DNA from 4 places in the Pseudoalteromonas sp. SG41-5 genome. Region 4 is predicted to be linked to each of the others. Evidence: predicted binding sites of a transcription regulator. Region 4 holds the regulator's gene; each other region holds the start of a gene.
What was found. Region 4 encodes sigma-54, which starts transcription at its own class of promoters, with help from an activator protein. Its sites were predicted from a motif close to GTTGGCACGNNNNTNGNNT; they were not measured.

Region 1 (2,209 bases), on a different contig from region 4:
GATTAACACGTGCTAAGTTGCTAATATTTTACTTCGCAATATCAGTAATTACAGAGTGTGGTCGTCGTTTACGGTGATAAGTTCATTGACGCGCTAAAGCACTACCTACCATTTCGGTGCTTGCAAATAGTTACTTAATTTTTACCACCGAGGCGCTGCGCGCTACACGGAGCTGAAGGGCTAGGACCCTAATCCCTTCCTCTTTGAACTCGGAGTTCTCTGTGGTGGATCAATCATTTAAAGGTCTTTTGCACAAAGAGAAGTGAATGAGATCAAATGAGCAGATAAAAATATATATAAATCTTTCGTGGCTGAAGCCTGCTTATATGTGGGTTAAGCATTTGTAGGAAATGGCTTCAGCCATTAATTCCTAGACGCTAGATTTAGGATCCTAGCGCCTAGTCACTTTTCTAGCTCTTAACACCTAGTATTTTTCAATAATCTCAGCTTTACGAAAACAATCATTACTGTGATCATTCACCATACCACAGGCCTGCATATGGGCGTACACTGTGGTTGGACCTAAAAACTTAAATCCCCGTTTTTTTAAATCTTTTGCAAATGCAGTTGAGGCCTCTGTGATTGCAGGGTAGTCACTAAGTTTATCTAACTCATTCACTAACGGCTTACCACCTACAAACTGCCATTGATAGTTACTGAAGCTGCCAAATTCTTGCTGAATTTCAATAAAACGTTTGGCGTTATTTATAGTTGCTACAATTTTTAAACGATTACGTATAATTGTTTCATCAAGCATTAATCGTTCAACATCGTGCTCGTTCATTTGTGCGACTTTTTCTACATCAAAATCCAAAAATGCACGACGATAACCATCACGTTTCTTTAAAATCGTATACCAACTTAATCCTGCTTGTGCTGATTCCAGAGTAATAAATTCAAAAAGTGTTTGGTCATCATATACTGGGATCCCCCATTCATCATCGTGATAGGCAACATAGTCATCTTTACTGGTATCGAGCCAAGGGCAGCGACATAAATTTGTTGAATTCATAGTGTCTCCTTGCTTTGCTTATTTTAGTTTGTCATTTTTTTGTCGCGTTATTTATACGCTAAGCAAATGAAATTAATCAATATAATTGTTGGTACAATTTGTGCATTTAGCTAGTTAGATCCTGTAAACGAGAATGCATTATGGCCTTAGCTAATGTCTTAAAACCACAATTTATCACAGCGACCCAGTATAACCCATGTTTACTGCAAGAAGAGTACATTGGTGAGTTAAGTGAATTACGCCAGCAAGCCAGTTGGTTAAGTCATTTAGTAGATACAATGCCTGCGGGTGTTGTGGTGCTTGATGGTCGCGGTTTGATCGCTAAAGCTAATCAAATTGCAACAGACATGCTAGGGGAGCCACTCGAAGGTGAAAAGTGGTTCAGTGTGATCCAGCGCTCGTTTCGGCCCCAACAAGATGATGGCCATGAAGTATCGCTAAAAGATGGACGCTTAATTAAGTTAGAAATAACGGCATTAGCGCCAGAGCCAGGGCAATTAATCTTAATGACTGACTTAACCGAAACGCGTCGTCTACAAACACGCGTTGCACATATGCAGCGTTTAAGTGCATTGGGTAAAATGGTGGCATCTTTGGCACATCAAGTGCGAACACCACTGTCTGCTGCGATTTTGTATGCCGCTAATTTAGGTTCAAAGCGGTTACCCGAAAGCTCGCGAGGCAATTTTCATACTAAGTTAATGTCGCGTTTAAAAGATCTCGAAACCCAAGTAAACGATATGTTGTTGTTCGCAAAAAGTGGCGATCAGCAAGTTGTTGAACATGTTTCCATGCAGCAATTATTAACTGAAGTGAAAACTGGCGCTGATGCTATGGTCGCACTTAATAATAGTGAACTTCAGGTCAGTTTACCTGAGCCTGATATCGAGATAATGGGCAATAAAACTGCGCTTGCCAGTGCCATTCAAAATCTTATTCACAATAGTATTCAAGTCATTGGCAGTAATGCACTCGTTCAATTAAGTGCGCAGCGGGATGCGAGTGACCCCGAGCTAGTGTGTATTACTGTAAGTGATAATGGCCCTGGGGTCGATTTAAGCTTACTTGATAAATTATTTGAACCATTTTTTACTACCCGAAGCCAAGGCACAGGTTTAGGCTTAGCGGTAGTTAGTTCAGTCGCAAATGCACACCAAGGACGAGTTGCAGTAACGAACAATGCTCAAGGCGGAGCCT
Region 2 (2,209 bases), on a different contig from region 4:
GTTCTTCTGATTAGCAACTACTTTGGTACCAGCACCAAGCATCAGACCAGAAGGCATCTCTGTATCTTGTGATGAACGCCCCCCTGGCTGATTAATATTTTGATAAAGCAAATCTTCAAATACAGCACGACTTTTCTTATAACCAACAGTACTGGCATTGGCTAAATTATTTGAGATAACCGAAATATCGGTTTGTTGAGCATCAAGCCCCGTTTTACTTATCCACAATGCAGGATTCATATTAATGTCCTCTCAATAAAGTTAAACAATACGCAGCAATTGAGTTTGACGTTCGTCAATTTCTTCAGCCGTTTTCATTAACTTAACTTGTAATTCAAATTGGCGTTGATGGCTTATCATATCCACCATCTCATGTACCGGATTCACATTTGACATTTCCAAAGTGCCACTCATTACTTTCACATCATTAGAGATGTCACAAAATCCACATATACCATTTTCCAGTAATTCGGGTTTTGGTCGAAATAAGCCATCATTGCCTTTTTCAAGCTCAGAATTATTTGCCTTAATTACCTTCAAACGGTCAACAACTTCTAAAAAGTTAGCCGGCGCACCTTGCGGGCGAACTTGGATTGAACCATCGTCACTAAATTCGACTTTCTCCACTGGCAATGGCAAAATAATCGGTCCACCTTCGCCAATAACTTGACGCCCGTGACTGGTGATCAAAGCGCCATCAGGGGTGATATTCAACGTGCCAACTTTAGTATATGCCTCATTCCCTGAAGCATCTTGCACTGTAAGCCACCCTTTATCGCTCATAGCAATATCAAGATCACGTCCAGTTTCAACAATACCGCCGGAAGTCATATTAGAGCCTGGCCGTTCCTGCATAGTAAAAACACGTGTCGGTAAGCCTTCACCAAAAGCTTGCATTGAGCGCGCTTGCGCGAAGTCAGCTTTAAAGCCTGTGGTATTGGCATTTGCTAAATTATTTGCTTTAAGCTCTAGGCCCCGCAAACTTTGCTTAGCTCCAGACGCTGCAATGTAGACCATCTTGTCCATAACATCGACTCACGTTAAAAATCTATAACATGACAAATGCAAGATAAGTGCCACAATAAAATGACGTAATAAATTACAAAATATAATCAAGCACAAATAAAAAAGGCTGCTAATAAATAGCAGCCTAGGTGTCGGATTGTAAAAAATATTAAAACGAGATTAACGGATCTGCAAAATAGCTTGCTGTAGTGTTGAATTCACTTCGAGTGCACGCGAGTTAGCTTGGAAGTTACGCTGTGCGCTGATCAAATCAACAAGCTCATTGGTTAAGTTCACGTTTGATTGCTCTAATGCTGATGAGCTAATCTTACCAAATGCGCCTGAATTTGCTTCACCCGCTACAGGGTCACCTGAAGTTAAACTTTTCTTCCATGACGTATTGCCTACTTGTTGTAACCCCTGTGAATTGGGAAAACGGACTAACGCAACTTGACCTAGGTAGTTAGAGTCACCATTACTATAAGAAGCAACAATTTTTCCATCAACACCAATGTCTATATTTGCCAACCGTCCCACAGCAGCACCATCTTGAGATAATACTTTATTTTCAAACTTGCCTGCATGCTGGGTCGGGATTTTTGCAGAGGTACCTGCTTCATCACGCCAGTTGATAGTTACATTATTAGGAAAGCTAGCACCATTGCTTAAAAACCCTGTCAAATTAGTGCTATCTAACACAACAGGGTTAAATGTATTGCCTGTATTTGCGGTACCATTGGTGTTAAGTGGTAAGCCGTTCGCATCAAACTGAAATGTTGAAATTGGATTAAATGGTCCAGTAGCGCCTTGCGAGCTTCCATCAGGATTGAATGCTTGACCGTCTAACGTGGCATAGGTTTGCCACTCATTAGCATTACCTGTAACAGCTGCATCCGTTTTCACAAAAAACAATTGCATAGTATGCGGCTCACCTAGCGAATCATAAACATTGGTTGAGGTAGAGTGAGTATATGACCCTGATTGAGTTGGATCAAATGGTGTAATAGTCGGTGTATCTTTGGTCGAATCCAATCGAAATGACGAATATACACTTGAGGTAGCCCGCGGGGAACCTGATGAATCAGGAATTTGAATCGCCCCAGAGGAGGTTAAACTTACTGATGTTGCATCTCCACTAATTTCATCAACAGGAAAGCCTTGTAAGTAATTACCTTGTGCGTCAACGATAAAGTTATCTTTATCT
Region 3 (2,209 bases), on a different contig from region 4:
TGTTATGTTAGCCGGTAATGGATCTTGCTGACGAATGACATCAACCTGAGTTTGCAGCTGTTTTTGCTGCTCCGGTGTTAAGCTCGCCAACAGTGGATTTTCATTTTTTTGCACAGTTGTCGTTGAGTTAAGTAATACCTTGCTGATTTGCTCTAATACAGCACTATTATTATGCTTTGACTGTTCAGCTGCTTTTTCTGATACATCAGTTTGAGAGCTTGAAGCAACACCTTTAACCGCTTCAGCGTCCATTGCTACTTCAGTGGCACTTTTGATTGCTTGTTTAGCGTTAGCAGTAACGTTAGTAACTGCTGCATCTGCAGTTAGTGCTGCGCTCTGTTGAGGTTTTCCTTGCTGAGCAAGCATAGCGTCGGAACCTTTAGCTAATACTTCACTGTCTTGTGGTTTACCTTGGCTTGTATTTGCAGCAGCAATTATTTGAGCTGCGTCATTGTCAACTTGCCCGCTTTTTAACGTAGTTGTAGTCGCAACTGCTTGTTGGATTGTTGGCTGCATTGCCATCGCTTTATTTTGCGATGTCTCTTTTGCGACTTGAATATCATCAATAATAGGAGTAACTGCATCATCAGGCGGAGTGCTCCCCTTTAGCTGAAGTTGTTTATCAATTGCCTCTGCCAGCACCGTTTTTTCTGTAAGTAACGATGGTTTTAGCTGTTTATCGACTAATTGTGCAATCGGATCATCAGTAGCAGGAGTCTCTGTATCAATAATAGGCGTAACATCATCAATTGGACGGGCTCCAGTGACTTTAACAAGCGTAGGGTCTATTTTTTCCTCGCTGTATTTCCCCAACTTTGAAAGTAATGAGGAATTTTCGACAGTTGGCGTATTATTTACCCGAGTGTCCATGTTATTAGCCGCCGTTATTTGCGCAAGCATTGCATCACCAGACATCGCATTTTCATCACTGTTGTCAGCAGACGTTTCTTGTGCTTTTTCAGCAACAATTACGGCTTCAGCTGAACGAGGCTCAGCACCCGTTGAATTAACCTTGGTAGATGTTTCCGCAGCATTGTTGGCACTTTGTAATTGGCTAAAAAAGCCACTATCAGTACTTTCTTTATCTGCTGCTGCACCACCTTTGGCACTGTCTTTTTTATTTAACTGAACATCCTGCTCAGTTGAGATAAACACTGAAAGATCACTAATAGCCATAATTCACCTAGATTAAAAGTGGCAATTTGCCGCCGCAGTTTGCCAGAATAAATACTTATTACATTAAACAAGCAAATAATATGCCTAAGCTGATTTGAATTAATAAATAACCCTTTTTTGGGCAATAGACTATAAAACGCGACGTCTTTGGTAAAATTGATTTGCGGAAAATTCATCAAGCATTTTTTGTTCATTTTTTTGTGCGATCACATTCGCTTTAAGTTGCTGTTTTTCTATTAACTTAGCAACCGCTTTAGCCTTAATCTGCTGTTTAAGCCATAAACTTTGGCGTTGTGAGACAACTTGTTTAGCGGTACTGACAGTATTCGCTTGTTGACGAATGGCTTCTTCGATTTTGGCAATGAAAGCATGATATTGACTAAACCCGGCGCTACTTAAACCGGACTTTCCTTTTACATGTAATTGCTGAGTATATTCTAAGCGAAAGTTATTCAAGCCTTGCAATTTTTGTTGATTGCCTTGCAAGTTTTGCTGCGCTTGTAAATAATTTATCCGTAAAGCTTCTTCTTTATCATTTTCTATTTTCAGCAATAAACTGAGCTTATTGGTTGCCATTATGCTTGTCCTAATAATTGCGCAAGCCCTTGTAGGCCATCGTCATAGCTGATCACATCCTTCATGCCTTGTTGTAAAAATGCATTCACTCTTGGCATCATATTAATGGCCTGATCAAGCATTTGGTCGGTGCCTTTTTGATAAGCACCTAAAGTAATCATATCTTTATTTTGCTGGAACATTGAATACACTTGTTTTAACACTCGCGCTTGTTGCATATGTGCTTCTGAGACAACTTGTGGCATCACCCGTGAAATCGATTTTTCTATATCAATAGCAGGATAATGACCACTGTCAGCGAGCTCTCTGGATAACACGATATGACCGTCTAAAATGGCTCGCGCCGCATCAGCAATCGGATCTTGCATATCATCCCCTTCACTCAGTACAGTAAAAAACGCTGTGATAGAGCCTTGCCCTTCGCCGCCATTACCAGCACGTTCCACCAGCGCGGGTA
Region 4 (2,209 bases):
TACGAGAAACCCTTGATGTTTGTGAAAAAGCCTACATAGTTTCTCATGGGGAGTTAATTGCATCAGGTACCCCTGAGCATGTACTCGCCGACCAAACAGTCCGCGATGTTTACCTGGGCGAGCAATTTAGGCTATAAAGCCACGCTCGGCTAAGTATCTGCTAGACTTAACGATGATAACAATAAAAGGATTGTTAGAGATACATGAGGCAATCACTCCAGCTGCGCATGGGCCAGCAACTTACAATGACACCACAGCTGCAACAAGCAATTCGCTTATTGCAACTCAGTACATTGGATCTCCAGCAAGAAATTCAAGAAGCGCTCGACAGCAATCCATTGTTAGAGCTAGAAGAACATGAATATTCAGACGACACGGCTGGTAAAAACGAACAAAAACAAGATAACGATGACTTAACCGTTAGCGCATCAGCAGACGACAAGCCAAGCGAATATGAACAAGAAAGTAGCGAAGCATTAAGTAAAGAGACCTTAAGTGACGAAATGGCTATGGACGTCACCTGGGACGAATACATGAGTGCTGCGCCAAATACGTCATCTGGGCCAATGCCTGAAGATGAGTCAATTTATCAAGGTGCCTCAACTGAAACCTTGCACGAATATCTAATGTGGCAATTACAACTCACACCTTTTAGTCCAACCGATGAAGCCATTGCCATTGCCATTGTTGAAGCCGTTGACGATTCAGGTATTTTAACCTTGAGCTGCGAAGACATCGCAGAAAGCTTAAATCAAGGTAATAACGAAGAAGAAATCGAACTCGACGAAGTGCAAGCAGTGTTAAAACGCATTCAGTTGTTTGACCCTGTTGGTATTGCTGCGCGCAGCCTACAAGAATGTTTATGTATTCAATTAAATCAATTTGATCCTGCAACTCCTTGGATTAGCGAGACAAAAATGATTTTAACTGATCATATCGATTTATTAGCTAGTCGTGACTATCGCACTTTGATGAAAAAGACTAAGCTTAAAGAAGATGAACTAAAAGAAGTAATGACACTGATCCACAGCCTTAACCCAAAGCCTGCGGATACCATAGTACGCGAAGAATCAGAGTATGTTATTCCTGACGTTTCGGTGAAAAAAATTAAAGGTCGCTGGGTGGTTGAACTCAATCCAGACAGCATGCCAAAAATTAGAGTGAACAGCCAATATGCGGCGATGTCACGCTCTGTAAAATCAAGCACTGACAGCCAATTTATACGCTCGCATTTGCAAGAAGCTAAATGGTTTATTAAAAGCCTAGAAAGTCGTAACGAGACGTTACTCAAAGTAACCAACTGCATTGTTAAACAGCAGCAAGGATTCTTTGAGCATGGCCCTGAGGCCATGCGCCCTATGGTACTAAACGACGTTGCCGAAATGGTTGAGATGCACGAATCAACAATTTCTCGTGTAACCACCCAAAAATACATGCATACCCCTCGTGGTATATTTGAGTTAAAATATTTTTTCTCGAGCCATGTAAGTACTGAGAACGGCGGCGAATGCTCATCGACAGCCATTCGAGCATTGATCAGAAAATTGATCAGTGCAGAAAACTCAGCGAAACCATTGAGTGATAGTAAGATTGCAGATATATTGGCAGAGCAAGGTATCAAAGTAGCTAGACGGACTATTGCAAAATACCGCGAGTCGCTGGCTATTCCACCGTCAAATCAACGTAAAAGTTTGATTTAAGGCGTAAAATCACAAGAGGAAAATGCTTATGCAACTAAATTTAACTGGTCGTCATGTAGAAATTACTGATTCATTAAGAGACTATGTAAACAATAAGTTTGCCAAGCTTGAAAGGCATTTTGATCATATCAATAATGTCCATGTCATTCTTGATGTAGAAAAGCTAAGCCAAAAAGCAGAAGCCACATTACATGTCAGTGGCGCTGAATTATTTGCCTCAACTGAGCACCAAGACATGTATGCAGCCATTGACGGACTAATCGACAAACTTGACCGTCAGGTAATTAAACACAAAGAGAAGCACGCTCGACACTAACACTATGAAATTAAGCTCACTTATTTGCCAGGACTGCAGTAAAGCTGCGGTCCTTTTTAATAGCAAAAAACGGATCATTGAATTTATCAGCCAATTGGCTCATGAACAACTTCCTCAGCTATCACAACAAGAAATCCTCAACGCACTACTGTCGAGAGAAAAACTAGGTAGTACGGGTATTGGTCGTGGTATT

Region 1: H5232_RS04610 (PAS domain-containing sensor histidine kinase) is a predicted target of sigma-54. The motif match lies at 1,100-1,118, and genes of this name have one in related genera.
Region 2: H5232_RS21180 (flagellar basal body rod protein FlgF) is a predicted target of sigma-54. The motif match lies at 1,063-1,081, and genes of this name have one in related genera.
Region 3: H5232_RS04570 (flagellar hook-length control protein FliK) is a predicted target of sigma-54. The motif match lies at 1,246-1,264, and genes of this name have one in related genera.

What each region holds. Positions count from the first base shown of each region.
Region 1 covers NZ_JACJFH010000010.1:62,224-64,432, reverse strand. Annotated here, with positions in the region: gene H5232_RS04620 (sigma-54 dependent transcriptional regulator) at 1-6, shown strand, start outside; gene H5232_RS04615 (DNA-3-methyladenine glycosylase I) at 425-1,012, opposite strand; gene H5232_RS04610 (PAS domain-containing sensor histidine kinase) at 1,153-2,209, shown strand, end outside.
Region 2 covers NZ_JACJFH010000133.1:2,469-4,677, forward strand. Annotated here, with positions in the region: gene flgG (flagellar basal-body rod protein FlgG) at 1-240, opposite strand, end outside; gene H5232_RS21180 (flagellar basal body rod protein FlgF) at 262-1,026, opposite strand; gene flgE (flagellar hook protein FlgE) at 1,186-2,209, opposite strand, start outside.
Region 3 covers NZ_JACJFH010000010.1:53,487-55,695, forward strand. Annotated here, with positions in the region: gene H5232_RS04570 (flagellar hook-length control protein FliK) at 1-1,176, opposite strand, end outside; gene fliJ (flagellar export protein FliJ) at 1,306-1,752, opposite strand; gene fliI (flagellar protein export ATPase FliI) at 1,752-2,209, opposite strand, start outside.
Region 4 covers NZ_JACJFH010000074.1:8,879-11,087, reverse strand. Annotated here, with positions in the region: gene lptB (LPS export ABC transporter ATP-binding protein) at 1-137, shown strand, start outside; gene H5232_RS16785 (RNA polymerase factor sigma-54) at 204-1,700, shown strand; gene hpf (ribosome hibernation promoting factor) at 1,729-2,016, shown strand; gene ptsN (PTS IIA-like nitrogen regulatory protein PtsN) at 2,021-2,209, shown strand, end outside.